DNA from 4 places in the Shewanella sp. MSW genome. Region 1 is predicted to be linked to each of the others. Evidence: predicted binding sites of a transcription regulator. Region 1 holds the regulator's gene; each other region holds the start of a gene.
What was found. Region 1 encodes sigma-54, which starts transcription at its own class of promoters, with help from an activator protein. Its sites were predicted from a motif close to GTTGGCACGNNNNTNGNNT; they were not measured.

Region 1 (7,525 bases):
GCCAAGGCCAAAGAGATCCACTACAACATAGACAGCCGCATCATGACCTTGATAGGTCAAGCCAAAGTGGAACAGGACGGCAGCGAAGTAACCGCCGAGAAGATAGTCTACGACATCAACAAGCAGCAGCTGGAAGCGGAAAGCAGCGGCAAAGGCCAAGATAGGGTAACCACTGTTATCCAGCCGGAAAACTATCAGGATCTCAATAAGAAAGAACAGCAGCAGGAGCCGCAATGACCAGCACCCTGACGGCACAAAACCTGGCAAAGAGTTACAAGAAGCGCAACGTAGTCAAAGATGTCAGCCTATCGGTCAATACCGGCCAGATCGTGGGGCTGCTGGGCCCCAACGGGGCGGGCAAGACGACTACCTTCTATATGGTGGTTGGCCTGGTGCAGAGTGACAAGGGCCGTATTTTCATTGACGACGACGAGCTGACCTTGGATCCCATGCACCTGCGTGCCCGTAAAGGCATAGGCTATCTGCCACAGGAAGCCAGTATTTTCCGCAAGCTGTCGGTACATGACAACATCATGGCCGTACTGCAAACCCGCAAAGAGCTCAACAGCGACGAGCGCGAGGAACAACTCGAACAGTTGCTGGAAGAATTCCACATTACCCACATACGTGACAGCCTGGGGATGTCCCTCTCCGGCGGTGAACGCCGCCGGGTGGAAATCGCCCGGGCATTGGCCGCCAATCCACAGTTCATTCTGCTGGATGAGCCGTTCGCCGGTGTGGATCCCATCTCAGTTATCGATATCAAGAAAATCATCGAACAGCTTAAGTCCCGCGGTTTGGGGGTGCTGATCACAGACCACAATGTTCGCGAAACGCTCGACGTTTGTGAGCGAGCCTACATTGTCAGCCATGGGCAGTTGATTGCCGAAGGCACACCCGCTGAAATCTTGGACAACCAGCAAGTGCGTGCTGTGTACTTAGGCGAACAATTCAGGCTATAGTTAGGATCATGTCATCCGGCGGCAATTCCGGGTATTATAGTTTGTTATTATTGAATTTTTTCCTTGAAAAATAACGAGTAGGGATTAGCGGTATAATGAAAGCGTCACTCCAGCTCAAATTGGGTCAACAGTTGACCATGACACCTCAGTTGCAGCAGGCAATTCGCCTGCTGCAACTGTCGTCCCTTGAGCTGCAGCAGGAAATCCAGGAAGCCTTGGAAGCCAACCCTCTGTTGGAGATGGCCGAGGACAACCAGGATGACGCTATCGACGACAACCACAAGGAAAACGACGCCGGCGAATTGAGCGTCAAGCAGGAAGATGGTTCCACGGTAGAAACCTCAGAGGCATTGAACAATGAGTCTATGCCGGATGAATTGCCTATGGATACCACCTGGGATGAAGTCTTTACCGCCGCCAGCGCCTCAGGGCCGGCTATGGGCCGTGAAGATGATATGCCCTTCCAGGGAGAAACCAGCGAAGGTCTCTATGAACACCTGGAATGGCAAAAAAACCTGACCCCGTTTTCCGATACCGACGACGCCATTGCCACCGCCATCATAGATGCCATCGACGAGCAGGGCTATCTAACCCAGAGCACTGAGGAGATCCTCGAAGCCATGGGCAACCCTGAGATTGAGCTCGATGAAGTCGAGGCGGTACTCAAGCGGATCCAGCACTTCGATCCCATCGGCATCGCCTCCAGAGATCTGCGCGAATGCCTGCTGATCCAATTGCAACAGTTCAACGCCGACACCCCGCATCTGGCCGACGCCCGCTTGTTGATTGACGAACATCTGGATCTCATCGCTACCCGCGACTTTCGCACCCTGATGCGTAAGACCAAGCTCAAGGAAGATCAACTGCGTGACGCCATCAACCTTATTCAGAGCCTCAATCCCCGCCCCGGTTTGCTGGTGCAGCCGATGGACGAGGAATATGTGATCCCGGATGTCAGCGTCTGGAAGAAGAGCGGCCGCTGGGTAGTGGAGCTCAATCCGGACTGTATGCCCAAACTCGGGATCAACCAACAGTATGCTGCCATGGCCCGTAGCGCCCGCAGCCAATCAGACAGCCAGTTTATTCGTGGTCATCTTCAGGAAGCCAAATGGTTTATCAAGAGCCTGGAGAGCCGCAACGATACCCTGCTCAAGGTGGCCAACTGCATAGTGCAGTTCCAGCAGGGATTTTTTGAATATGGTGAAGAGGCCATGAAACCCATGGTACTCAACGATATTGCCGAGGCGGTCGAGATGCATGAATCGACCATCTCCAGGGTCACCACTCAAAAGTATATGCATACCCCGAGGGGAATATTTGAATTGAAGTACTTCTTCTCCAGCCATGTCGGTACCGAAGATGGCGGAGAATGCTCTTCCACGGCGATCAGGGCTTTTATCAAGAAGCTCGTGGCAGCGGAAAACCAGAAGAAACCTTTGAGCGACAGCAAGATGGCACAACTTCTGGCAGAACAGGGAATCAACGTTGCAAGACGCACCATAGCCAAGTATCGCGAGGCTATGATGATACCACCGTCGAACCAGCGTAAGAGTTTATAAATCCACAGTTGGAAATTGGAGGAATCTTTCTATGCAAATCAACCTGACAGGACATCATATCGAGATCACCGACTCACTGCGTGACTATGTGGAAAGTAAGTTTTCGAAACTTGAACGCCATTTCGAACAGATCAATAATGTGCACGTTGTGCTCAATGTACAAAAACTGCAACAGATTGCCGAAGCCAAGATCAACCTCACAGGCGGCGAAGTCTATGCAACTTCTGAACATGCCGACATGTATGCCGCCATCGACGTTCTGATTGATAAATTGGATCGTCAGGTCATTAAACACAAAGAAAAGCTGACAAAACACTAACGATGGAACTGAGTACCATCCTGCGGCCGGAGTGCACTACCTGTGCCACTCCGGGCAGTAAGAAAAAGGTACTGGAGCTAATTAGCGATCTCGCCAGCGCCCAGTACCCCACCCTTTCCTCTCAAGCGATTTTTGAAAGCCTTTTGGCCCGCGAAAAGATGGGGAGCACAGGTATAGGTAATGGTATTGCGATTCCGCATGGCCGGCTGCCTGATATCACAGAGCCGATTGCCGTGCTGGTCAAATGCGAAGAGCCTATCGCCTTCGATGCCATAGACAACCAACCGGTGGACATACTGTTCGCCCTTCTGGTTCCCGCAGATCAATGCCAACAACATCTGAGTACCCTGTCTGCCATGGCTGAAAAGCTCAGCGACAAAGCAATACTCAAGCAGTTGCGTAAATCCCGCGATGAAACAGAACTCTATCAGGTGATCACAGGATGAAACTCGCTATAGTCTCAGGCCGCTCCGGTTCCGGAAAATCCGTTGCCCTCAGGGTACTGGAAGACCTGGGTTACTACTGTGTGGATAATCTGCCCCTGCCCATGATAGGCAGCCTGCTGGAAAACCTCCGAGGCAGCAATGATCTGGTCGCCATCAGCATAGATGTGCGCAACATGCCGGATCAGGAAAAAGTGCTGGAAAAACAGTTGGCAGCACTGCCGGAAAACACCCAACTGACCAGCTTCTTCCTCAACGCTTCCGATAAAGTACTCCTTAAACGCTACAGCGAAACCCGCAGATTACACCCCCTATCCAAGAGCACTGTCTCGCTGCAAGATGCCATCAAGCACGAAGGTAAGTTGCTGGAGCCTATGTCGAAACTGGTGGATCACTACATAGATACCTCGGCACTGAATATCTATGAACTCAGTGACAAAGTGCGAGAAATTCTGCTGGGCAGCGTCGACAAAGAGTTGGTGATCAACTTCGAATCGTTCGGCTTCAAGCACGGCATGCCCCAGGAAGCCGACTTCATGTTTGATGTGCGCTTTCTGCCCAACCCTCACTGGGAGCCGGCGCTCAGGCCACTGACCGGGCTGGATGAAGCTGTGCAGGAGTTTCTCAGCCGCCAGCCACTGGTGAACAAGTTTATCTGGCAGATAGAAAATCTATTGGAAACTTGGCTGCCGCACCTGGAACGCAACAACCGCAGTTACCTCACCATAGCCATAGGCTGCACCGGCGGCCAGCATAGATCTGTCTATGTCGCTGAGCAGCTCGCCAAGCGTTTTGGCAACAGCAAACACAAGGTACAGGCCCGTCACCGGGAGCTGAGTAATGGCAAAGGTTGAACGGGAAGTCACCATAGTCAATAAGCTGGGCCTGCATGCCCGCGCCGCCACTAAGCTGGCGGTGCTGGCCAGCGAGTTCGAAGCCGATATCACCCTGATCCAAGGCGAGAAAAAAGCCTCGGCCGCCAGTGTGCTTGGGCTCTTGATGCTGGAAACCGGCCAAGGCAAGAGTATTCGCCTCATCGCCGAAGGCCCGGATGCCGAACCCGCGATGGACGCTATCTGCGCCCTGATCAACGCCCGTTTCGACGAAGCCAGCTAAAGCCTTAGCGCTGCACTCTTTGTTTCTATAACACCCCAGTCTTGAGGTAACATATCCTCGCTTTGCATCACAGGGGGAACTGCATGCCAATAGAAGCGCTCGACCAAGAGCTGACAGAACAACGTCTTACTCAACTAAACCAAGCTCTTAGCAGTGGTATGTTCGTGCATGTGCGCGACATGCTGCAGCGAATGACGGCTTCGGATATCGCCTTTATTCTCGAATCTTCACCGCCGCGTACCCGTCAGGTACTCTGGCAACTGGTGGATCAGGAGCAGAGCGGCGAGATCCTCGAAGAGCTGGGTGAGGATATGAAAGACCAGCTGATCAGCCTTATGAGTCCTGAGCGTTTGGCGCGGGCGACCGCGGGTATGGATACCGATGACCTGGCCTATGTGCTGCGAAGCCTTCCCGATACCCTCTACAAGCAGGTACTGCACTCCATGAGTGCCCAGGACAGGGCCAGGGTCGAACAGGCGCTCTCTTATCCGGAAGACAGCGCCGGTAGTCTGATGAACACAGATACCGTGACCCTGAGGCCTGACGTCAATGTCGATGTGGTGCTGCGTTATCTGCGCCAAAGGGGCGAGCTGCCCGAAGCCACAGATACCCTCTACGTGGTAGATAGACGCGATATTTTGCTCGGTGGCGTCAAGCTCTCCAGCCTGCTAACCTGTAATCCCACCGCCGGGATCCGCAGCATAATGGATCCCGAACTTGAGAGCATTCCCGTCACCATGCCGGACAATGAAGTGGCCCAACTGTTTGAACGCCACGACTGGGTCTCGGCGCCAGTGGTCGACAGCGAAGGCCATCTGCTTGGGCGGATCACCATTGATGACGTGGTGGACGTTATCCGAGAAGACGCCGAACACTCCATGATGGGTATGGCGGGGATGGACGATGATGAAGACACCTTCGGCCCCGTGTTCAAGAGTGCCTTTCGCCGCTCCCTATGGTTGACCTTCAACCTGTTTGCCGCCCTGCTGGCCGCCTCGGTCAGCAATATGTTTGAAGGCACGCTGGAAAAATTTGCCACTATAGCAATTCTGATGACCATAGTGCCCAGCATGGGCGGCGTTGCCGGCAACCAGACGCTGGCGCTGGTGATCCGCGGTATCGCCCTCGGCCACATAGGCCAGAGCAACTCCCGCTGGCTTATCGGCAAGGAATTGGCCATCGGCTTTCTCAATGGCCTGTTGTGGTCGGCACTGGTATTCACTGCCGTGTGGATCTGGAAAGGCGATCTGGCGCTCGGCGCCCTTATTGGCGGCGCCATGTTGATCAATATGACGGTAGCCGGTCTCGCAGGGGCCAGTATTCCGCTGATCCTGAAAAAGCTCAATGTAGATCCTGCGCTGGCCGGCGGCATGGTGCTGACGACTGTGACGGATGTAATAGGCCTGTTCGCCTTCCTGGGATTGGCGACTCTCGTTTTAATGAGCTGAGGCTCTGGTTCTAATGGACTGAAGGCTCAGGTTCTAATGGGCTGAAGGCTTGGTGTTGATAGCCTGAAGCTCTGGCCTAGATGAATTGCAGAAATAGCAGGGGGCGACCAGGTTCGTCCTCTGACTGTGGAAGATAGCGAGTCAGTCTTTAAGCCAGTGCACCTTGGGCTCATCCTGTTCACAGAAGACAGAGACACACTCATTGCGGCTCACCAGCAGATATTCCTGCAACTTGAGATTGGCGCTGGCCATAAAGCCGCTGCGTTCGGCCTCCTGGCGATACCAACCACCGTTGGAGATACGGAACAACCAGCCATTGGAAAGGCTGCACTCGGTCCAGAACTCCATCAGATCGCCTTCATCCAGCATCCGACAGCCAACCACAGAGTCAAAGTGCACCAATGCTCGGCTGCCCTCAACACTCAGTTCGATATCCAAGCCCTGACTGTCATAACAAAGGCGGATAAATCTCACCTCGTCGCCGAGATAATCTGTCGCTATCGGTAAGCCTTTGGTTTCGAGCATGCTCCCCCCTGGCAAGGACATAATGCCCTACTTTAGAAGGATAATAATTGCCTGTGCAAGCTGATTTGGCCAAAAAAACGTGAAATACCCATAAAGAGAGTGCGGGTAAGTTCAGAGCAACTGACTCGCACATCTCCAGAGTAAAACCCGCTTCCGCCGAATAGAGATTTAGGGCTTAAGCGGTGCTTCAAAGCCGTAAGAGGCCAGAATGGATTGCCCCTTGGGAGAGAGAATATACATGGCCAGCGGCCAGGCGGCAGAGTCGGCCTTATCCAGCACCAGCATGCCATAGTTGGCACCCACTGCCAGCGACTCGGGCAACGCCACTATCTTGAGATCAGGCACTTCTTTCTTGGCCAATACGGCATTGGTGCAGTAGGTTAGAAATACATCCGCCTGTTTGTTGGCCATCACCCAGCCATAGGGATTTTTGCCTTTCGGCGCCTTGGCACTGTCGGCGCCACCGGTCAGCTTGAGCGCCTTGGCCGCCAGTTTGGCCTGACTACCGGGCTTGATAGCTTCGGCGCGGTCAAACACCTTGAAAGCATAGTCACCGGCAGGGTCGGCCTTGGGAGTAGAGGTGCCCAGCTTGATCTTGCTGTCCAGCAGAGTATCCAGCATATTCTCTGTCGTCAGAGGAACATTATCTTGCGCCAAGGCGCACAGGCGGTTACGGGCAAACATCACCACAGGCGCACCCTTGCCTTCCTGCATCAGTTTCTGTGGATGCTTCATATTGGCCGACGCAAACAGGTCGACCTTCTCGCCCTCTTCAATTCGGCCTCTGAGCAGGCCTGAAGGAGCAAACTGAGCATTAACCTTAACGCCGCCATCGGCCTGATAACTGGCGATAACATCCGTCATGGCTGTCTTCAAACTTCCTGCGGCCCTGAATTCCAAATCCGCCGCCTGCGAGAAGGCGGGCAGTAACAGTGCGAGTAAGCAGACGCTCTTTTTCATTTATTTTTCTCCGGTGTATAAGATACAGATGCCGCTAAACTCAACCAAACCGCATCACAAATCAACGCACCACGGCAAAACTTGTCATAAATTCCCCTCAAGATCACGCCATCTGAAAAGGAGAACCGAAGAAAGGGACAATTTGACCCAATAAAAAGGGCCGCCGCAGCGACCCTTAAGCTTAAAATCTTAG
Region 2 (7,525 bases), on a different contig from region 1:
TGTCGCCGTAGCGAAAATCCAACGGGTTGCCCTTGATGGTGACATTGTTGCCGCCCATGTAGAGCGGGTTCACTGACATGTCCGAGCCTTTTTTGATCTTGTTGCCGACGCTCTTTTTCGCTTGGGTCGACTCCACCAACACAACAGTGATGATGTCCCCTACCCTGTGCGCCCGCAGATCCGAATAAAGTGAAGATGCCTGGCTGTCCTGATAGATAGAGCCGGTCGGTGCGATTCGGGTCGGCGGCGCTTCAGGATACACAGGCGCAAAATAGGGATCATCGGCTATCGGTTTGTTCTGGGTAGAGCTGCAAGCCCCCAGAAATAAAGCCGGAATGATAAGGAATAAGGGTTTCATCACATCACCTCATCACAGATTCTGGTTCACATAGGCCAGCATCTGGTCTACGGCTGAGATAACCTTGGAGTTCATTTCATAAATCCGCTGACTTTCAATCAGATTGACCAGCTCTTCGGTCACATTAACGTTGGAAGTTTCCAGCGATCCCTGACGAATAGAGCCCAATCCATCCAGTGAGGCAGTCCCCTGAATTGGGGTACCGCTGGCGCCCGTCTCCAGATAGAGGTTTTGCCCTATGGGATCCAGGCCGGACGGATTGATGAAATCAGAGATGGTCAACTGCCCGACCACCTGGTTTTCGGCGGCGCCCGGGGTTTTAACCGATACTTCGCCTTCGGCGGAAACGGTAATACTGGTGGCATCGTCCGGAATGGTAATGGCAGGCTGCAACACATAGCCGGCGCCGGAAGTCACTATCTGGCCGGTATCATCCAAACTGAACTGGCCGTTACGAGTGTAGGCTGTGGTGCCGTCCGGCAGTTGGATTTCAAAGAATCCCGGACCTTCAATCATCATGTCCAGCGCGTTATCAGTGGTTTGCAGGTTACCCTGGGAGAAAATTTTCTGGGTGGCCACGACCTTGGTACCTGCGCCCAGGTTAAGGCCATTGGGCAACTTGGTGTTGGAGGCGCTGATACCGCCGGCCTGATTGACTGTCTGGTACAGTAAGTCTTCAAATATCGCCCGGCCCTTCTTGTAGCCTATGGTGCTGGCATTAGCGACGTTATTTGAAATCACCGAGATGTCCGTTTGCTGGGCATCTAACCCAGTCTTACTTATCCATAACGCGGGATGCATATCAATTACTCCTAGCTAATGCGCATCAGTGAAGCGGACGACTTGTCGTTCTCTTCTGCGGTTTTCATCATTTTTACCTGCAGCTCAAACTGACGTTGCAGCTCAATCAGGTTGACCATCTCATCCACGGCATTGACATTACTGCCTTCCACGGCGCCGCTTTCCACATTGACAAAGGGATCGGCGGCGGCCGGATTGCCATCCAGGGTACGGAACAAGCCATCTTCACCGCGCATCAGGTTCTGATTGCCCGGGTTAACCAACTTGATGCGACCCACCTCCTCTATCACCTCGGCGGTTGCGCCTTGAGGACGAATAGAAATAGTGCCGTCTGTGGCAACCTGAATTTTGTCTATCGGCAGCGGCAGCACTATCGGGCCGTTATCACCCATTACCGGGTTGCCCCTGTCGTTACGCAGCAAACCTGTAGTGTCAAAACTCAGACTACCGGAGCGGGTATAGGCCTCACTGCCATCGGCGGCCTGCACCGCAATCCAGCCTTGATCTTTGATGGCAATATCCAGATCCCGTCCGGTCGATTTGATAGGGCCGGACTGAAAGTTGGCCGAGGGCGACTCTGTCATGGCGAACACCCGGGTCGGCAAGCCCTCACCGAAGGCTTGCATCGCACGGGCCTGAGCCATGTCGGACTTGAAACCATCTGTGTTGGCATTGGCCAGGTTGTTACCCCTAACCGCCAGCGCATTCATGTTTTGTTTGGCGCCAGTCATGGCGACATAGAGAAGTTTGTCCACCTGCTGCTCCGTCAATCTTTTTACCTATTCAGGTAAAAGCAAACATCGTGCCAATAAAATGAGCAGTTGAGCACAAGGACAGCAGAAGAACTTCAGTGACTTGGGAGTTAATAGACAAAGATGCGGCAAGACATTGCCGGGCGGCAATGTCTTGCGCAGGAAGGCTTAGCGGATCTGCAGCACGGTTTGCTGTAGTGTATTGTTCACTTCCAAAGTACGGGAGTTGGCCTGGAAGTTACGTTGGGCCGAAATCAGGTCCACCAACTCAGTGGTCAGGTCGACGTTGGATTGCTCCAGTGTTGATGAACGGATACTGCCAAACACACCGCTGTTGGCCTCACCGGCCAGCGCCGCGCCTGAATCCAGGCTGGCTTTCCAGGAGGTGTTGCCCACCTGGCTCAGTCCCTGCTCATTGGAGAAGCGTGCCAACGCCACCCGTGCCAGAGGCACTGTTGAGCCATTGCTATACTTAGCAGAGATCAAACCATCTGTACCCACTTCCACATTAGTCAAACGGCCCACTGTTACACCATCCTGCGTCAATTCCGTGGCGTTGAACTTTTCCGAGAACTGGGTCGGATTGTTGAAATCTATGGTTATCGCTTGAGTGCCGTCAGCAGCAGGACCAAGAACGTTGGCCCCACCAACCCCCAACTGCTCTGTGGTGATCACCGCAGGATCGGAACCTATATAACCGCCGACATCGTTGAACTTAAGCACGGCACCAGTCCAGCCACCTGCAGTTTGTGCTGTGCCTGTACCATCCGCAGTACCGTCACCGTTAGTGTCCGTGTTGTAGGTTCCGGCGCCGCCGCCCAGATTGACCGGCTTGTCGTCAATGGCGTAGTAGGCCACCCAGTTACTCTCACCGGTATGAGCACCATTTTCCGGACGCACAAAATAAGTGGTCAAAGTGTGGGAGTTACCCAAAGAGTCATAAATGGTCACTGCAGTGGAGTTATTAAAAGTATCTGACTTGGATGGGTCAAACAGCGCCGGATCTTTAGTTTCTTGAGTGGAGTCCAGGTTCATGCTAATGCCAACATTGTTGGTTTTCTGCGGGCTACCGGCAGTATCCGGGATCTGCACCGGCTTGGTGGTAGTCAGACTCACAGAAGTGGAGTTACCATCTTTATCGACCGGGAAGCTCTGCAGATAATTACCGGCAGCATCGACCAAAAAGCCGTTGTCATCACGCTTAAAAGCTCCGGCGCGGGTGAAAGAGTAATCCTGACTGCCGACACTGGATGATGTCACGAAGAAACCACCACCGTTGATCGCCATATCCAGCGCATTGTTGGTGGAGTTCAGGTTCCCCTGATGGAACTGCTGTGCCACCTGAGTGGTGGTGACACCGCCGCCCACAGTGGTTCTACCATTGGAGAAAATCGAGCTGGCGTACACATCAGCAAACTCGGCCCGGGATTCTTTAAAGCCTATCGTCTTAACGTTGGCAATATTGTTGGCCGTGGTATTGAGATCTTTCTGCGCCGCAGCAATCCCACTCAGAGCAATGTTAAAAGACATAATTCACCTCATGATTTTCAGATACTGTCCGGCGCAGCCGGGGCAGAAACAGAATTAAACTTCGGAAACAGCCAGCACATCGGCCAATCTGATCCCGCCAATACCTCTTAGATTCAACACGGCGCCGGTGGCAGAGTTGAGTGATACACTGGTCACGTGGGCATAGGAACTGACGATAAGATCCTGGGACTTTCCATCAACAACCCCGCTGGCCTTCATGGTATAGATGCCTTTATCGACAGGGTTTCCGTCCTTATCCAGGCCATCCCATTCCACATCTATATTGCCGCCGGCACTACCGTCGACCTCAAAGGTTTTGATCACCTGACCAGCTTCATCTTCAATCGTTACTTTAATTGAAGGGATCTTTTCCGGTGATGTGATTACCCCTTTAAGCGTTGGGTCTTCCTCGGAAACATAGCCGGTGCCCGCCGGGATCAACACTTTTTGCCCTACCAGGCCAGATGCCTGCAATGCCTGACTCGAAGTCATTAACGAATTGAGGTTAACTATTTCTTCATTCAGGTTAGAGATACCATCCACTGTGGCAAACGACGCCATCTGGGCGATCATCTGATCGTTATCCACCGGCTTAAAAGGATCCTGCATCGACAACTGCTGACTCAGCAGCGAAAAGAAGTCTTCCTGGGTCAGTTGTTGATTATTGCTTTTCTTGGTTTCAGTACCCGATTGCACCTGGATACTGTCGAGAAAAGGGTTAACTGAATTGACGCTCATGGGCTATGCCTCCGTTATTTGCCCATTCTCAGGGTTTGTTGCAGCATGGACTTGGCTGCATCGGCTACCTGAACATTCATCTGATAGGAACGGGAGGCGGAAATCATATCGGCCATCTCTTCCACTACATTGACATTAGGTTTGTAGATAAAACCGTCGGCATCGGCCATGGGATGATCCGGCGAATACTCTTTCAGTAAAGGTTTATCGCTTTCCACTATACCCTTTACCTTTACCGCAGCGCCTTGTTGCTGTTGGCCGTTCGCCTTGGCCAGCTCGGCCTCAAAAATAGGATGCCGTGCCTTGTAGGTCTTATCGATACTGGAAGAAACAGAATCTGCGTTGGCTATGTTACTGGCGGTAGTATTCAAGCGTACCGACTGCGCCGACATTCCCGAACCCGCAACATTGAAGATATTGTACAAGCTCATGGTTAATCTCCTTTCAATGCCTTTTTCATGCCGGCGAACTTACCGTCGAGGAATCCGAGCGACATCTGATATTCAAGCGCATTTTGCATAAAGGCCTGCTGCTCTTTTTGCATCTCGACTGTGTTGCCATCCCCAGTGTCCGGTTGATCCGGCACCCGATATTGCACATGTTGGGCTGTCAGCGCCTTGAGGTCGAAATGCTTTTCAGACGTTGCCGCCATATTCATTCCCTGTTGCCGCCCTTTGGCCGCCTGCAACGCCGAAGAAAAGTCCACATCCCGAGCCTTGTAGTGTGGGGTATCGGCATTGGCTATATTGCTGGCAAGCACTTCGGCACGCTGGGCGCGAATACCCAGAGTGTATTGATGTATGCCAAGGGCCTTATCGAAACTGATCGCCATAAAACCGCCTCCTCCAATGACTCGATAAAAACAAAGCAAGCTTTGTGCCAGATGTAGAGTGGAGGATAACAGATACGAAGATGATGGCCGTTAGGGTGAAAAGTAAGACAGAAAAGGCCCGTTCAAGTTGACGAGCCTTTCAAATTATTTAATTAAAAATCAAATAATTAGGTTGTTAATTTTTCTTTTGATAATAGATACCTGGGTTACAGCGCACCATGTCGAATTCATCGGTCAACCCGGCAATCGACTCGCTGGCCCCTAAAAACAGTATCCCCTTGGGATTGAGAGCGGCAGCAAATTGCCGCAGTATTTTTGCCTTTGCCTCCGGGGCAAAATAGATAAGTACGTTACGGCAAAAGATGATGTCGAACTTGCCGAGCAAGGTGTAACTTTCAAGCAGGTTGTGAGCCCTAAAGCTGACCAAACGGCGCACATTGTCTTTAACCCGCATATTACCATTGGGCATAGCTTCAAAAAACTGACGCTTGCGCTCTTCGGACAGGCCCCGGGCCAATGCCAGCTTATCATACTCGGCATTTTTACAACGCTCGAGCATGGACGGCGATAGATCTGTGGCCTGGATTACCGCCCCACCCGGCAACGCCCCTGGCTTACGCTGTTGATATTCGAGCACTGTCATCGCCAGTGAATAGGGCTCCTGTCCGGAAGAACAGGCCGCCGACCAAATTTTCAATGGCCGCCCCAACTTGGCAAAACCGGGCAACAATGTATTGCCAAGTAATTCAAAAGGATACTTGTCCCGAAACCAAAGAGTTTCGTTGGTCGTCATGGCATCAATGACTTCAGCCCGTAATTGGCGCTCTGTGGGTCGCATCGATTGCTTAACAACGTCCGACAGGGATGGCAAACCATATTTCCCCATCAAAGGCGCCAAGCGGCTGCGAACCAAATACTGTTTGTTCTCACCCAATACAATGCCACTGTGCTGCTCAAGAAACAGCCTGAATTGATTGTACTCAGTTTCTGCGAGAGATTTATCTGGCACCTTAGTGTCCTAACTATCCGTAAAAACGTCACTGCGAATCGAGGCAGCAACATTTAAAAACTGGGGCTGCGTTATACCCCAGCCCCATTTGCAACACAAGCAGACCAACTCACTATAGCCATAAAAAGTCACAGCAGACAAAGGCTATAGACTCAGATGCTTGTTAACAGCAGAAGCCAGTTCGTCGGGGTTGAACTTGGCAATAAAATCATTGGCGCCCACTTTCTGTACCATGGCTTGATTGAATACCCCGCTCAACGAGGTATGCAGCACTACCTTGATATTTTTCAGTTTGGGATCATCACGGATCTCGGCAGTCAGAGTGTAACCATCCATTTCCGGCATTTCGATATCCGAAATAATCAACGGGATTTCATCGGCAACATTGTCCATACCAGACGCTATACTCTTCAGTTTTTCCAATGCTTCCCGACCATCTTTAGCGGTATCTATCTGCAGATTCAACGAAGACAATGCGCGAATGATCTGTTTGCGCGCCACAGAGGAGTCGTCAATCACCATAATATGATAATGCTGCTCCCTGTCGATTGTGAGAGATTCATCCATTTCTTGGCTGATATCTGTCTTTACCGGTGAAATTTCATCAAGAATTTTCTCCACATCGAGTATTTCAACCAGTTCACCTTCGATTTCGGTCACTGCAGTCAGGTAAGAGTATCGTCCCGCGCCTTCCGGCGGCGGCATGATAGACTCCCAATTCATGTTAATGATCCGCTCAACTGAACGAACCAGAAACCCCTGCACGCTGCGGTTGTATTCGGAAATAATGATGAAGCAATCCTTGACATCATCTATGGGTTTACCACCGGTCGCCGCACTGAGATCGATAACCGACACAGTCGTACCGCGAATATGGGCCACGCCCTTAACAAAGGCGTTCAACTTGGGCAATATCGTCAGTGGTGGGCACTGCAAAACCTCTTTGACTTTGAATACATTGATACCGAATCTTTGTCTGCCGTTAAGTTTGAACAACAGAAGTTCGAGGCGATTTTGTCCGACCAGTTGAGTGCGTTTATTGACTGATTCAAGAATGCTCGACATAAGGCTGCCTTGTTGTCTTTATATTGAGAAATACCCGCTGTCCCACAGACAGGCATACTATTTGCTTTATCCAAGACACTGATGCCCAGTCAAATTTCTGACTAAACCTATGGTGAAGCCAGTACTGGGAACCGCGAATCATTGAAAGTATAGGTGTAATCTGGCGAGACAAGCTAGCCTGTTCATTATGAAAGTAAATATTGCATACCTTTTGGCTACAATTTTAATGCCCATCGCAACAATGGCGGCAGAGAGCAGCTTTGTTCCCAGTATATCGGCCATGGAAAGCCTGGCTAAAGAGGCAGTGGCCAAAAAAGTGCTGGCGGGCACAGATGCACAAATTACCATCACCCCGCAGCGGCTGGATTCCAGGCTCACTCCCCCTAGATGTAATTCGCCTTTAACGGCAGAACTTGCCAGCGACCGGGAGATAAGCCGCA
Region 3 (7,525 bases), on a different contig from region 1:
CGGAAACCGTCAGGATAACGATTCTGGAGGTCACTCCCTCCTGACGCAGGGCGTTCAGGGTATCTAGGCCTGTCATACCTTTCATATTCAGATCCAGCAGGATAATGTCCGGCTCGTTTTCGGCGGTAGCCGCCAGGGCGTCGAGCCCGGTACCGGCTTCACCGAAGAGACTAAAGTCAGGATCGGATGCCAGTAACTGACAGATACCGCGACGCAGTAAGGGATGGTCATCGACTACCAGAACTGAATAAGGTTTACCCATGATGTGGCTCCTGCTGAGGTGGGAAAGTCAGGACAACACTGGTGCCTCCCGACGCATTGCTGGAAAATTCAACCATACCCGAGAGACGGCTGGCGCGTTCGTGCATTATCCCTATGCCGAAATGTTGATCCCTTTCCTTGATATGCGCCAGGCCTATGCCGTTGTCTTCGACACTGATAACCACCATGTTATCAGAGTTCTTTTCGCAGCTGATACAAATACGACTCGCATTTGCATGTTTAATGGCATTGAGGGTGGCTTCTCGGGTGAGCTGCAGAATGTGAATGTGTTGGTGCGCCGCCAGTAACTGTGGCGGCAGGCGATAGCTGAGTTCCAGCTCTGTATCTGTTTGGCCGCGCAGTTGCTCCAGCATGGCTTCGAGGGCGTTGCGCAGATTGGGTTCTTTAACGGTCAGGCGGAAGGTCGACAGCAGTTCTCTGAGTTGGGCGTAGGCTGTGGTCACCCCCTCATTGAGTTCTTCGAGCTGTTGGGTTACCGCCGGGCTTTTGCAGCTCTGGTCGAGGCCTTTTCGCAACAAGCTTATTTGGATTTTCAGGAACGACAAGAGTTGCCCAAGAGAATCGTGCAGCTCTCTGGCGATAACTGCCCGCTCTTCCAGCAGAGCCAGCTGTTGGCGCTGCTCGGAGGCGTTGTGAATCACAATCGAGCGAGCCAGCATGATGGCGAAGTTTTCAAACAGGGGCACATTGATATCGTGCTTGCCTATCACTTCCAGAAAGCCGAGTTCCTGCTGTTCAAACTTGAGCGGAAACTGCATGGTCTGTCCGGATTGCGGCCAGATATCCTCGTCGGTAGCGATCACCTCCATGGCATCTTCATCCTGCTGAATAATCAGCCGCAGATGTTGCAGGTGCTCATACTCCTTGAGTTGCAGCAGCGACTGCCGCATTACCTCGAAATTGAGTTTGCCCGAATGCAGCAACACCAGATTGTCATAAAGAAACTTGAGCTCACGGTTGGCACGGGTCAACGCCAGGGTCTTCTCCTTTACCTGAGTTTCCAGGTTGCCGTAGAGAGTTGCCAGCTCCTGAGCCGTACTGTCGAGGGCATCGGAAAGAGCGCTGAGCTCAATATATTCCGTCTTCGGCATTTCGACGGCAAAGTTACCTTTGGATATAGTGTTGGCCGATTCCATCATCTGTTGCAGCGGCACCACCACCTTGCGTTTGGTAAAGCGCACGGCGATAAAGGCAATCAGCAGCATCAAACCCAGACCTACTATCTGGCTGATGGCCAGCAATCTTAGTTTGAAGGCGGCATGGTGCTCCATCTCCAATACCAGCAAATCTATGGTATCGACAAAGTCTTTCAGCGAGGAGGCATAGTTGCGTGAGTCTTCCTGCTCTATGTAGTACTTCATGACCTTCCACTTGCTGATCACCAGTTGGTACTGCTGCCCGAGCCTGGCAGGTGATGACCAGTCCATCGAGCGCACCAAGGCATCTGAGTAGAGGGTATTTTCAAATTCGCGAATTTTTTGCAGCGCTTCTTCACTGCCGGAGTTGGCATAAAACATCAGCCGGTAGCTCTGCATCCGCAATGAACCGGAAGCGTTGATCGCCCTGGCATCCCCCAGGCTGTAAGACAGATTGATAATGGCAAAAGTGGCCAAACCGCTTGAAAGCAGGATAAGGGTCAGCATTAAGCCTAAAATGGTAGAGGTCAAACTGCCTCGTTTCATGAAATATTCACTCACTTTTGCTAAGGTTTCCTCAGTCCCTGCAGTGTTGCTCTCGATGACCGGAAAGGAAACGCGCCGATAAGATTGTCGAGAATAAAAAAGGACTTGGGTCTCAGAGTTCTACATTAGCCAGCACTTGAATACATTAACAAGAGTACAAAAATGTGAACAACATCGCCTTCACATTTTGATCTGGCGCAAACTTCGCCCCGGATACCCCCTAAGAGGTATATTTTTGGTGTATTCAAGCGGCTACTTTTGACCTTGGAGATGTCGTGGTTATTGCAAATAACGATAAAGTAACACGGAGATGAGATGGTGAAAAAATTAAACCAAAAATCCTTTGCACTCAGTGCATTGGTCGCCGCAAGCCTAATGGCTGCCGGTGCGTTTGCGAGTGACAAGACCGAGCCTCGCAACGAAGTCTACAAAGACAAGTACAAAAATCAATATGCCAGTTGGCATGACACTGCAAAGAGTTCTGAAATTGTTGATGTATTGGCAGAAGATCCCAACCTGGTCATCATGTGGGCCGGTTATGGTTTCGCCAAGGACTACAATGCCCCTCGTGGCCACATTTATGCCGTGACAGATGTGCGCAATACCCTGCGTACCGGTGCGCCAAAGAGTGCCGAAGATGGCCCAATGCCAATGGCTTGCTGGAGCTGTAAGAGCCCGGATGTACCTCGCCTGATTGAAGAGCAGGGTGAAGATGGTTACTTCACCGGCAAGTGGGCCAAAGGTGGCCCTGAAGTGGTTAACGCCATAGGTTGTGGTGACTGTCACGAGAAAGGCTCGCCTAAGCTGCGCTTGGGCCGTCCTTTTGCCGAGCGCGCCATGGATACCCTGGGTACACCATTTGATAAGGCCTCCCGTAAAGACAAGCAATCCATGGTTTGTGGTCAGTGTCACGTAGAATACTACTTTGAGAAAGTGGAAGGCCGTAAGGGCTTTGTTAAGTTCCCATGGGATCAAGGTACTACAGTGGAATCCATGGAAGCCTACTACGATGCCATTGAGTTTGCCGACTGGACTCACGCCTTGTCCAAGACACCTATGTTGAAGGCACAGCACCCAGGCTATGAAACTTGGCAGTTGGGGGTACACGGTAAGAACAACGTGACTTGTGTTGACTGTCATATGCCGAAAGTAACCAACGACAAGGGGCGTAAGTTCACCGATCACAAAGTGGGTAATCCTTTCGACCGCTTCGAAGAAACCTGTGCTCAGTGCCACACTCAGAGCAAAGAGTTTATGGAGAATCTGACTGCCGAGCGTAAAGCCAAGGTTAATGAGCTGAAGTTGAAGGCTGAAGATCAAATCGTCAAGGCGCACTTCGAAGCTGCTGCCGCCTGGAAAGCCGGTGCGACTGAAGTCGAAATGAAGCCAATCCTGACTGATATCCGTCATGCTCAATGGCGCTGGGATTATGCTATCGCCTCTCACGGTGTCGCGGCTCACGCTCCTGATGAAGCGCTGCGGGTACTGGGTACTGCGGTTGACAAGGCTGCCAACGCCCGGGTGAAACTGGCGCAGTTGCTGGCCAAGAAAGGTATCGTTGATCCTGTCGCTCTGCCTGATATCTCCACCAAGGCCAAGGCTCAGGCCGCTCTGGGTATGGATATGAAGAAGATGGTTTCCGACAAGGAAGACTTCAAGAAAAATGTTCTGCCCAAGTGGGATGCTGAAGCCAAGAAGCGTGAAGCGACCTACAAGTAACAGTCGTTAACACTCGTAAATGAAAAATCCCCGCACCGCGGGGATTTTTTTATCTTACAAGAAATCAGTGGTAGCCCGTGAGGGATTACAGACCTATTTGATCAGCTTAAGCAGAGCCTTGAAGCGTTCACCTTCTGCCTGATGTTGCAGTTCAAACAGTAAAGATTCGCTGTTGTTGAGCCTGGCTCCCTGCTGCTTCATCATCTCTATTCCCAAGCGTTTGTTGCTTTCACTGCGGGAGCTGACGGCATCGGCTATCAAGTGCACATCGAAACCCTGCTCGATAAGATCACCACAGGTTTGATAGACACAGACATGTGTCTCTATCCCGGCCAGCAGTACCTGTTTGCGGCCCGCGCTCAACAGTGCCTCACGGAACGCCGGGCAGTGCCAGCCACTGAAGTGATGCTTGGCAATCGGCGATGTGGTTTTGGATAGCAGGGCGGCCAGTGACTCTGTAGTGGGGCCGAGCTTCTGCGGCAACTGTTCCAGCCAGAGCACCGGGATATCAAACAAGGCTGTGCCTTCTATCAGCATGGCCAGTTGCTGATGCAGCTGTTCACTCTTGTCCATTATCTGCGCCAGTTTACCCTGAACATCCACTATGACCAGCACACATTCTTCCGCTTTTAACATCTTGTTCTCCTTCTGGTTGGCCTTAGGACAGGTGTAAACGAGCCCTGCTTTTGCTTCAGTAAACCTAAGGACATTCAGTTAACGACAGGACAGGGCTTAAGCCAATAGGCCTTAGGTCGTAGATGATTGCGCTTTTTTTGTGCGCCTGAGCCTTGCTTGCACTTAATTGGTGCATATCTGCAGCTCTCAACCTGGTCCGTAAAAACTAACTCTTTATAAAACAAAAAATTAACATTTTGGCCTAATGTTTGAATTGCTTTTGGCATAACACCAATACAGCAAGGCGATTCTGGAGGTCTGGATGAAATTAGTCAGCGCAATCATTAAGCCGTTCAAGCTCGATGATGTCCGCGAAGCGATTGCGGGCATAGGCATTGAGGGGATGACGGTCACCGAAGTTAAAGGTTTTGGTCGGCAAAAAGGACATACAGAGCTCTATCGGGGAGCCGAGTATCAGGTGGACTTTCTGCCCAAGGTCAAGCTCGAGATAGCCACTAAGGCGGAGAATCTTGAGCACCTGCTGGAGGTCATCACCAATGCCGCTCATACCGGCAAGATAGGTGACGGCAAGATCTTTGTGACAGATCTGGAACAGGTTATCCGTATTCGTACGGGCGAAACAGACACAGAAGCGCTGTAAGGGGGAGAAGATGGAAGAACTGAGCAAATTGGGTACTACGGTCACAGAGCTGCGTTTTGCGCTGGACACCTTTTACTTTCTGATCTCCGGCGCGCTGGTGATGTGGATGGCGGCGGGTTTCGCCATGCTGGAGGCCGGGTTGGTGCGTTCCAAAAATACCACAGAGATACTCACCAAAAACATCTGTCTCTATTCAATTGCCTGTATCACCTACCTGATTGTGGGTTACAACATCATGTATGTGGACAATGGTGAGGGTGGCTGGCTGCCGAGCATCAGCACCTTGATAGGAGCTCAAGCCGCCGACGCCGACCATGCGCTGGAGTCTGATTTCTTCTTCCAGGTGGTATTTGTGGCTACAGCCATGTCGATTGTTTCCGGCGCCGTGGCCGAGCGCATGCGCCTGTGGGCTTTCCTGGCATTCAGCCTGGTAATGACGGCAGTCATCTATCCGGTGGAAGGTTACTGGACCTGGGGCGGTGGTTTCCTTTCCGAAGCCGGCTTTGTCGACTTTGCCGGTAGCGGCATAGTGCATATGGCCGGTGCGGCCGCGGCCTTGGCCGGTGTCTTGCTGCTGGGAGCCCGCAAAGGTAAATATGGCGCCAATGGCCAGGTTAACCCTATCCCGGGTTCCAACCTGCCGCTGGCAACCCTGGGGACTTTTATCCTCTGGATGGGCTGGTTTGGTTTCAACGGTGGTTCTCAGTTACTGGTCTCTGATGCCGAAAATGCCAGCGCTGTGGCCAAAGTCTTCGTCAACACCAATTCGGCGGCGGCCTTCGGTGCGGTATCTGCACTGATCGTCTGTAAGATGGTGTGGGGCAAGGCCGACTTGACCATGATACTCAATGGTACTTTGGCTGGTTTGGTGGCTATCACGGCCGATCCCTTGTCGCCCTCGCTGCCGATGGCGGGTGTGATAGGCCTGGTAGCCGGCGGTTTGGTGGTGTTCTCCATTGTGGGCTTTGACCGCATCAAGATAGACGATCCTGTCGGGGCTATCTCGGTGCACGGGGTCGCCGGTTTCTTCGGTTTGATGATGGTGCCTCTGTCCAATGCCGAAGCCAGTGTGACAGGGCAGCTGTTTGGCGCTGCGGTGATCTCTGCCTGGGTGTTCCTGGCGTCATTGCTGGTGTGGGGCGCCTTGAAAGTGACCATGGGGATCCGGGTGACCGAAGAGGAAGAGTACAACGGTATGGACGCGTCGGACTGTGGTATCGATGCCTATCCTGAGTTTGTAACTGTCAAGAACGCCAACTGAGAGGCCAAGAACGCCAATTGATAAGTCAAGAACGCCAATTGATAAGTCAAGAACGCCAATTGATAAGTCAAGAATGCCAGCTGATAAGCCATGAGTGTTCTTGAGAGATCAAGCAGGCTTCCTTCACCTTTAAGCCATCTCTTGTGAGGTGGCTTTTGGTTAGAGCTGGCTTTGGGGTTACCGGCCTTGTTGTTACCTTGCTTGGCGGGAGTCGGCCAGGAAAAGCGCATTTAGGGGCTATGGCGCTTGATGACAGACGCTCTTGGGGGCAGACTGAAAGCAGAAACAGCCTGGAGCCTAAGGGGATGGCGATGAAGACTCTCAGTGTAATGAAGCTGACCGGTACTTTTCTCGGTGCTTTGTTAATTACCTTGCTGTGGCTTGGCAATGCCGAGGCAGGTCAAGTGGTGGTTCGTGATGCCAGTGAGCCCTTCGATGCCTTTGCCGTCAGGGATGAATTACTGCGTCAGCATGAGTGGCAGGAACTACTGCGCTCGCAGCAACAACTGGAGATCCTCCGCAGCCTGCCTGCCATATGTGTTCCTTACATGCGCCCCTATCGCTACTTTTCCTGCAATGGCCATTTTTATCGCCCCTATCTTTACCGGCAACAGCAGCTCTATATAGGGATCCCCAAGCCGGGTTCTGAAGTTATCGCTCCCGGGAATGAAGGCTTGAACTAGGGGATATTCACATTTTGTCACCCTTTGGCGCGGCAGGAGTGGCCAGTCTGACTTAAGCTTTCAGTAAAGAAGCCTTAACTCAGGAGGCCTTATGTTCTCAGGCACTTTCTCAAGCGCTTTCTCCGGCTCTCTCACTCGTGCTTTCTCTGGCGCTCTATCCGCTACCATCTTGAGTCGCTTAATTGGTGCGGTTTTGCTGCTGCTATTTTGCGGTTGCAGCAGTACCCCGGTGCCAAGCAAGATGGCTCTTGGCAGCCTGTTTCAGGATAACCAATTCAAAGAGGCAGGGAATATCCCCGAGCCCGCCGAGTTATTCGCCTTGCCTCCCGAGGCGGTGCAGTTGCTCAGAGGTGCCTATAGCCGCGGTGCACTCATCTCCAATCAGCAGTTGGCCCACGAGTGGTTGGCTGACTATATCCATGCCGACAAGGGCGGCTTTCGCTATCAGGACAACTATACCCGCACCGCCGCCGAAACCTTTCATGACAGGGCTGGAAACTGCATGTCACTGGTGATCCTGACGGCGGCCATGGCGCAACAACTGGGGATAGAGGTTGAATTTCGCGACGTGGAAGTGCCTCCGGTCTGGGATCGCCAAGGCGCCTTTTATCTGGTCAATGGT
Region 4 (7,525 bases), on a different contig from region 1:
GGTGAAGCCCTGCATGATGGTAACCTTGGGGAACAGATTCGGGTAAAAAACACTCGCTCAGACAAAGTGTTGGAGGCTACTGTCACCAATGTGGGCGAAGTGGAAGTTCGAATGTAAAAAATGCTAAAGTTCTCCTTGGCTATGCCGATAAGACAGCAAGGTAATCAGAGAAAAGGCTGGAGCCGCGATGGCTATGGATATTAAACAACTGCAAAATCAACCCAGAGTGAATACAGGTTCACTCCCCAAGAACACGGCTCAGAGCAATCAAACAGCTCAGCAAGGGGCTGCTCCGCTGAAAACTGACTCGGTTGTGGTGTCGCAGCAAGCGCAGCAGTTGCAAGGAGTTCAGAGTAAGATGACCTCACTGCCGGAAATAGATCAAAAGAAGATCAGCGAAATCAAATTGGCGATCGCCGAAGGCAGATACAAGGTTGATCCGGAAAAACTGGCAGCCAACATCTCTCAATTTGAATCAGAACTGAACGCACTCAATAAAGGGTCCTGATGCCTGATACCCCGGATATAACCAGCCTGATAACACAGCAGATGACTCAACTCGAGCGTCTGCTGAACTTGATTGAGCAGGAAAAAAATGCCCTGCTCGATCGCAATGCCGATAATCTATTGCAACTGGCCCAAGACAAGAGCAATCTGCTCAATGAGGTCAAGGCAGTAGATGAGGCGCTCTCCTCTCATCCTGAACAAGCTAAACTCAGTCAGTCGCCATTGGCCGAACAGGTCAGTGAAGCCCGCGAACTATTGGCTACTTGCCAACTACGCAATCAGGAAAATGCCGGCCTGATAGAGCTGAGTATGGCCAGTATCAATCGCCTGGCACAGGCGCTGCAGGTGAGCCGCAATGCCTCCAGTCTGACTTATGACGGCAAAGGCAAGACTTCAACCATCGCCACTCTGGGCAACGATCTCAAGGCTTGATTTAAAGCCCTGCTGCTGTTCCATTACTTAAGCTAATTCAGTAAGTTCGGCTTCTTGGTGCGACCCAAACTCCTGTCCCCCCTTGCCTTCCCCCGACTAAACTCAGGGCGCTAAAGCCAAGGGGGTCAAATACAAGATGCCCCCCAGAACAGAACGTATACCCACCTCTCAATTCAGCAAAGATTCTTAAGCCACAAAAAGGCCACAAAAAAAGCAGCCAAAGAAGGCTGCTTTTGACTTATACCCATTACCCTAAAAATAAGTGATCTCTTTCACTCTCTGGGGGCGATTTTGTTGCTGATACAGATCCCACACCTGGGCGAAGTCCAGCTCAAGCTCGGTCACATAATGATCGCCGGCCGGATAACTGCGCACAACCCTGGCGCCGCGGATCACCCCGGAAACCGAGGCCTGGATATTATCGCCTTTCAACATCCAGTCACTGACCTTGCTATCAGCCGACAAACGTTGGCCATAAACTTGTTCGGCCAGTTCCCGATAAGCGGCAATCTTGGATGCTTGCATCGCCATCAGCACCTTTTGCGACTGTTCCTTAGCTGGTTGGCTGGCCAGCGGGGCATAGCCTATTGCCGTCAATTTGGGAAAACTGCTTGGCGCCTCTGTCTCCCACTGCACATATCTGTCCTTATCGGCGCAGCCACCCAGAACTAACGCCAATACCAGCGTGACCAATGTCAGTGTGTTGTTCCAATACTTCATTACTTGTCTCCCACTATCCGGCTCTTATCTTCTCCGCGGTTTTCATAGCGATAAAGCAGGCCTTCTTTTGACACCACCTTGTGGGATGGCGCCAGATAACCCGGTAGTTGCGCCTCAAGCACCCGCGCCCCGGCCGTCGAAAGCACCCGATTGTTATTGATGTTAACAATCCGACTGTTGAACAAGATCTCACCTTTAGCCTGGCTCATGCTGGTGACCAGTACATGATCCACCGCAATATCCGTCGGCAATTGTTGCCAGTCGCGGGTAAGAATAAAATCCCCCTGTGGCGTTACCCGCACCGCTTCGGCCAGGTTCAAATCCACCAGATTAAAGCCGCGCTGATGAAAAGCCGTCATTAAGCTCTGCTGTAGCTGTGAGGCCAGTGCATTACTGCCTTGCATATCCTCCACTATCGCAGGCGTCATCACCAATAGCGGCTGAGTCGGTTTGAGAGCATCATTATGGATTACCAATTCATCCACCAACTGATGCGCCAATAGATTGACTGGTGCTTGTTGCGGCTTGAACTCAGCTTGCGGTTGCTGTGATGTCGTACTGCAGGCAGACAGCAGAAGTAAAGGCAATATACACAGGGCTTTATACATAATATCCGTCTCACTGTTGCCGGAGTGGGCTGTTAACTTCATTCAGGAGCCTGACGTAAACCTTGAACCAGCAGGCTTATTCTACTTAGTCAGTCATACAACACCTGCAGGATTGACCCAAGGACGTTGCAGACAGTAATAGTGTCGGTAACATCGTCAGCACCAATAATGCCAAGCTCTTTTTATTTGCATTAAAACTATGCAAATAAAATACCAACCAAGAACTTAGGGAAAGTGCGAACAAGCCCCCATATGTGCTCTGCTCCGGCGTACAGGTCTGGATGCAACGGCAAATGCCCCCAGGCCTTTGCAAGAAGCACAACACAGCAGGCAGGCCAGTAAGCCACACAGCAACCTATTCCCTACATCAAGAAAGTGCCACGAGAACTTATTCGCACCTTCCTTAGCCCTCAGCGTCCACCGGCGAGTTCTCTGGTTTAGTCGTGTTTAACAACCTTGAGAAATAAGCCTAATTGAGCATCTCATTGGCCGTAGTAACTGACGTGAAATGGCCGAACCACTTGTATTACTTATTTATCCAGCCTTGCTCTTTCGGACAACAAGGTTTGTCGAAAGCTTCTTTGGCTTTATCGGCAAATGCTTGCCGTTCTTTAGCCTGGCATTCACAAATAACACAGTACCCCCTCCCTCTCTCTGGCATAAAATTTGAATACCAAGCGATACCAGCTTAAGTGGCGGCAAAATTCCGTCACCCTGACTTCCATTTTGAGGAACCGCCTTATGAGATTGTGCCCCTTGTTCTTGCTGCCGTTGCTGGGCATCAGCCTCAACGCCATGGCAGAGTGGACCGAGGCCCGAGGTGAAGCCAAAATAATCAATGGCAATCTAACCCAGGCACGGGAAGCGGCAATGGACAACGCCATCAACATGGCACTGCTCTCCCGTGGTGGCAGTTTTCAATCGACCCAGAGTGTCAGCCAGGGGCGCTTGACCCAAAACGATTTCAGCCTCTCCAGCCAGGCGCAGATAAGCAGTGTCGAACTGGTCAGCGAAATGCGCCAGGGAGACAAGCTCAAAGTGGTTATGCGGCTCGATATTCTCGACGGCCCGGATAACAAGTGCCAAAGCTCAGCCATCAAGGCCGCTATCCTGGTCCCCCAGGCCGCCATTAAAGACAGAAGCCAACTGCGTTATGGTCAGTTGGAAAATTTCCAGCGAAGCCTGTCCGAACGGATAGCAGCAACGCTGGATAAACAATCCTCCACCAGCTTTGCTCACCTGCACGCCAACGAGCGGCTGGATATCAAAGAGGAGCTTATCAATATCCGCGGCTACCGCCTGCCGACCTGGATAAGTGAAATTACCGACAGCCAATATCTGTTGCTGCCGCAAATCATAGATATCTCCACCGAACCGGTCGAATCCGGCTTTATGGGCCTATGGGACAACGAGCCGCTGCGGCTATTTCAGTTGCAGCTCAGCCTCTATCATGGGATCAGCGGCGAGCAGATCTGGTATCAGAACTACAGCATTTCCGCCCCCTGGGAGTTTGCCAAAAATGAATCCGTCCCTCCCAACAGCGACAGATTCTGGCGTGCCAGTTATGGACAAGCCATAGACAAGGTGCTGGCCAATGCCAGTAAAGATATCGATATGGCACTGGCCTGCAGACCGCTGCTGGCACAGATAGTCGTGCGCCAACAAGATAGAGTGATACTCAACCTGGGGCGACGCAACGGCATCCGCGTGGGTGATCAGTTCCAAATCGTGCTGCAACAAAACCTGCCCGACCGCATGAACCAGATGCGCGCCGTGGCCGGAGAAACCCGGGCGAAAATCACCATAAATCAAGTCACAGAGGAAAGTGCCATCGCAGTGCTCAGCGGTGAAAATGCCGCCCTCAACATTCAGGTGAATGACATCGCGATTAAGATTTAAGCAATTAAATCCAAAGCCTTTTCATCCGGGTGAAAACCAGTATAATCACTGGCGTCTCCCTATAGCTCAACAGGATAGAGCAGTCGCCTCCTAAGCGACCGATCGGGGTTCGAGTCCCTGTGGGGAGACCAGATAGACCTATTTTAATTTCTAAATCAATCACTTACAAAATCAGGCAAATCCTGTGCCGCCTATGTGCCGCCTCAGAACAGGCATTTTTACGAAAAAAATTTCGACCCTTTTGTAAAAATCTCCCTTTTGTACCCTTCGCCCAATTTCTGGACTATCCCGCTGATTTCCGTTAGTTTTTGTTCAAGGTCAATTTTGAGAATGAGCACTCTAGAATGGATGATTATCTAGCCTTATTTGTCGACACAGATAGAGTGGCCTATCTACTTTCTCGGTTACCTTCGCCGTTAATCCCATATCTGCTGGCAGTAGTCGAATTGAATGAAATCACTCAGCCACTTGGAGTGGGTGAACTTCTTGCTGGCGTTCTTCCATCGGACAACCCACAGATACCGCGTGATGAGTTTGGTGAAATATTGGATCCTACGTCCAACAAAGAAGTGATGAAGCAACTGGCAAAGATTGATGGAGTTCAAGAAAAAATCGAAGAACGGCATTCACGGAGCCTCAAAACTTACGCTCAATTCTTCAATCCTCTACGCGAACTACTTCCCGTTAATGACATGGCCTTGATCCGGCAGTTTGGCAATGCGCCCTCTCTGGCCAGTGCATTTGGTGCCGATGAATTAACAGATGGGCCTTTGGTATTGCTCCCTAGCTTCAGTATTCAGTCACAACACACATTGCATGCTGCGTTAGCCTGTCAGATGGCGGGGCTCTCAAAACCAGCTCAGTTGCTCTTTGATGATTTCTTGAATCAAAAGCTAGTTGAAAGTAATCACTCTTATCAGTCATTTCAACAAACGCTACTCAAGTACATCAACCTTAACGAAGCGGCAGCTTCCGCTGGGAAGTCTGGCAGAAATAAAAGACACGGGAAATCAGACAAGGTGAAAGCATTCGCGCTTGAAAGATATGTGAAGGGTAACTTCAAAAACCCCCACCAAGCGTCACAAATCCTTGTAGCCGATGTAGCCGAGTATGGAAAGTCACTGGGTTACAGGTTCAGTAGCGACTATCAGGCTCCCAGAACTATAGAGACATGGATAAGGAAGTACCTTAGTGAACAACACACCAAATGAAAAAAATAAATCACTATTCTTCAAAATATTAAAGCCAGTTTCTGCTGGTATCGTTGCCGGAGTAACCGTTTTATATGGGTATTATCAATTCTCCTATGAGCGTGAAATGAAGTGGCGGGATATTCGCTATCAAGAAGCCAAAGTAGCCTATGAGTCCTTGTTACGAAAAACAGGAAATCTTGCGTTACTAGCAAAGCAAGGACATAAAAATTCGAATGAATTTCAAATAGCTCTAGATGATTTCGACGTGTTTATGGACAGTGATTTTGCGCTCTACCATGGAGATTTTGTGTTCCAAAGAACATATCGAATTCGCGCACTTTTCTACAGTTGTTCTCGCAGTTTCAACAATAGCCAAGAGGATAAATGCGATATAGAGAAAATTGATGCTGCTCAGTACGTTATGGGTAACTGTGCACGCGCATCCTTGGACAACTTAAGAAAGACCGTAGATATTAGACCAACGGCCGATTATAAAGACATTATTGGAAGAGCCGTAGAATATCGTAGCGACAAAAACCAAGAGAGATTCTGTGGGATTTAAATCACTTCCACACCCTGTGGAAGTACTTTTACACCCTGTGGAAACACTTTTACACCCCTACATGTGAATACTCTCTAACCGCCCTTCCCTAACCTTGCTCCTGACTAATTCAAATTGATCAGGAGCAACCATGACAAATCCACTGTTAACCCCGGCTGAAGTAGCCAAGACTCTTGGCGTGACTGAAGGCACCCTATCCGTTTGGCGCTGTACCGGGCGCTATCCACTCAAGTTCGTCAAAGTTGGGCGGCGGGTGATGTACCGCCAAATCGACATAGACACCTTCGTTAACGGGAGGGTCTATGAACATACTCTTTAACGGCTTTATTGCCTTCTGCATCCTGTTACAACTGGCACAGATGCTTGCTGGTCGGTCTGAATTTGGCGACTACTTAATGTCACATAACGAATCCAAAGCCCCGTTAACGACCCCGGCTAACGAGTACCCGTTAACCACTATTAGCCCCTTGTACCCGTTAACGGGTACAGAGTGCAAAATCCCAACGGGTACAGCCACCGTTAACGGGTACGGTTCAACAACCAAATTCGGTGCCCGTTACCTAACGGGGGCCAAAACATCCATCCCGAATTGGCCCTACTCCGCTTGCCCTAGTTCGGCACCTCAGCTTAAGGGGATGCAACCATGAGCAAAGCGCACCGGAACAAGCACCGTAAAGCGAACCGAAAGCCTGTACCGAATTTGGTAACGGCATCACCGAAACTAACCAAAGCTGATACCCAACTCAGCACCGAACAGGCAAGCTTGCTGGCGTGGCTGGCACAGGGCCGTTCGGTAGAAGTCTGCACCGAACTTTGCCCGGATTTGGGTAAGGTCGTCGAAATGCCGGATTATCCCGGCCACTTCAATAAGCGCAGCCTGTTTGCGCTCAAACGGGAAGGGCTGACAAAGGAGCAGGATTGCTTCTTTGCCGGAATGAGATGGTGCCGGGTCAGTTTAAGCCCTAAGGGGCAACGCTTTGCCGCCCTGATAATAGAAAGAGCGTTACTCAAAAGCGATTCGTTAACGGGGGCAGACTATGCCTGAAGTCCATCCGCACGATAACGAATGGCTGAACAAACAGCTTTATGGTGTGCCCGAGGTATTCCGGCAAGAGATCATGGCCGACTATGCCGCCAAAGACTCTCGCCGGGAAGCGAACCTGCATGTGCTGGGCGAGCGTAAAGCCATTGCCACCGTTATAGGTAAGTCCGAGCGTTTCTATCACATCAACCTCAACGACAGGGATTGCACTCAGGCAGCTAAGCTCCTCTCACGTCATGTGCTGAGGTTACTTGCCAATAATCCCCGCCTGAATTTGGCCGCGCTCTATTCCCTGATTGCTGACTTCATCAAAAGCCAAGGCATTGTGCCGCCCCATCTTGCCGAACGCATTTTGAAAGCGATCGAAATGGGCCATATTGCCGGGGATGACGCCATAAAGGTAAAGGGCGCAATCAATCGCGCCAAGGATGAGCAATGGTGGCGCAGAAAGCTTAAAACCAAACATATCCGGGAAGGTGAAACCCTGTCACGGCGCTACAACCAGGTAAACCGCACCAAGGGGATTTACATCAGCAACCTGGGCCTTGGCAAAATCCGTCAC

Region 2: flgB (flagellar basal body rod protein FlgB) is a predicted target of sigma-54. The motif match lies at 5,045-5,063, and genes of this name have one in related genera.
Region 3: glnK (P-II family nitrogen regulator) is a predicted target of sigma-54. The motif match lies at 4,555-4,573, and genes of this name have one in related genera.
Region 4: AYI96_RS19390 (flagellar assembly protein FlgT) is a predicted target of sigma-54. The motif match lies at 2,921-2,939, and genes of this name have one in related genera.

The regions. Positions count from the first base shown of each region.
Region 1 is NZ_LVDR01000003.1:341,588-349,112, forward strand. It holds gene lptA (lipopolysaccharide transport periplasmic protein LptA) at 1-237, shown strand, start outside; gene lptB (LPS export ABC transporter ATP-binding protein) at 234-962, shown strand; gene AYI96_RS04740 (RNA polymerase factor sigma-54) at 1,058-2,521, shown strand; gene hpf (ribosome hibernation promoting factor) at 2,553-2,840, shown strand; gene ptsN (PTS IIA-like nitrogen regulatory protein PtsN) at 2,843-3,286, shown strand; gene rapZ (RNase adapter RapZ) at 3,283-4,137, shown strand; gene AYI96_RS04760 (HPr family phosphocarrier protein) at 4,124-4,399, shown strand; gene mgtE (magnesium transporter) at 4,483-5,847, shown strand; gene AYI96_RS04770 (hypothetical protein) at 5,989-6,372, opposite strand; gene AYI96_RS04775 (molybdate ABC transporter substrate-binding protein) at 6,541-7,332, opposite strand; gene AYI96_RS04780 (OmpA family protein) at 7,522-7,525, opposite strand, start outside.
Region 2 is NZ_LVDR01000026.1:18,696-26,220, reverse strand. It holds gene flgH (flagellar basal body L-ring protein FlgH) at 1-358, opposite strand, end outside; gene flgG (flagellar basal-body rod protein FlgG) at 371-1,159, opposite strand; gene flgF (flagellar basal-body rod protein FlgF) at 1,171-1,914, opposite strand; gene flgE (flagellar hook protein FlgE) at 2,080-3,441, opposite strand; gene flgD (flagellar hook assembly protein FlgD) at 3,496-4,179, opposite strand; gene flgC (flagellar basal body rod protein FlgC) at 4,194-4,610, opposite strand; gene flgB (flagellar basal body rod protein FlgB) at 4,613-5,011, opposite strand; gene AYI96_RS19425 (CheR family methyltransferase) at 5,187-6,020, opposite strand; gene AYI96_RS19420 (chemotaxis protein CheV) at 6,165-7,085, opposite strand; gene flgA (flagellar basal body P-ring formation chaperone FlgA) at 7,273-7,525, shown strand, end outside.
Region 3 is NZ_LVDR01000002.1:345,298-352,822, forward strand. It holds gene AYI96_RS03105 (response regulator) at 1-262, opposite strand, end outside; gene narQ (nitrate/nitrite two-component system sensor histidine kinase NarQ) at 255-1,964, opposite strand; gene nrfA (ammonia-forming nitrite reductase cytochrome c552 subunit) at 2,280-3,683, shown strand; gene AYI96_RS03120 (hydrolase) at 3,777-4,319, opposite strand; gene glnK (P-II family nitrogen regulator) at 4,621-4,959, shown strand; gene AYI96_RS03130 (ammonium transporter) at 4,970-6,220, shown strand; gene AYI96_RS03135 (hypothetical protein) at 6,532-6,903, shown strand; gene AYI96_RS03140 (hypothetical protein) at 6,995-7,525, shown strand, end outside.
Region 4 is NZ_LVDR01000026.1:10,833-18,357, reverse strand. It holds gene flgA (flagellar basal body P-ring formation chaperone FlgA) at 1-117, shown strand, start outside; gene flgM (flagellar biosynthesis anti-sigma factor FlgM) at 188-508, shown strand; gene AYI96_RS19405 (flagella synthesis protein FlgN) at 508-939, shown strand; gene AYI96_RS19400 (LPP20 family lipoprotein) at 1,192-1,659, opposite strand; gene AYI96_RS19395 (FlgO family outer membrane protein) at 1,659-2,309, opposite strand; gene AYI96_RS19390 (flagellar assembly protein FlgT) at 3,009-4,166, shown strand; tRNA gene AYI96_RS19385 (tRNA-Arg) at 4,222-4,297, shown strand; gene AYI96_RS19380 (hypothetical protein) at 4,511-5,377, shown strand; gene AYI96_RS19375 (hypothetical protein) at 5,358-5,921, shown strand; gene AYI96_RS19370 (helix-turn-helix domain-containing protein) at 6,052-6,240, shown strand; gene AYI96_RS19365 (hypothetical protein) at 6,565-6,966, shown strand; gene AYI96_RS19360 (replication endonuclease) at 6,959-7,525, shown strand, end outside.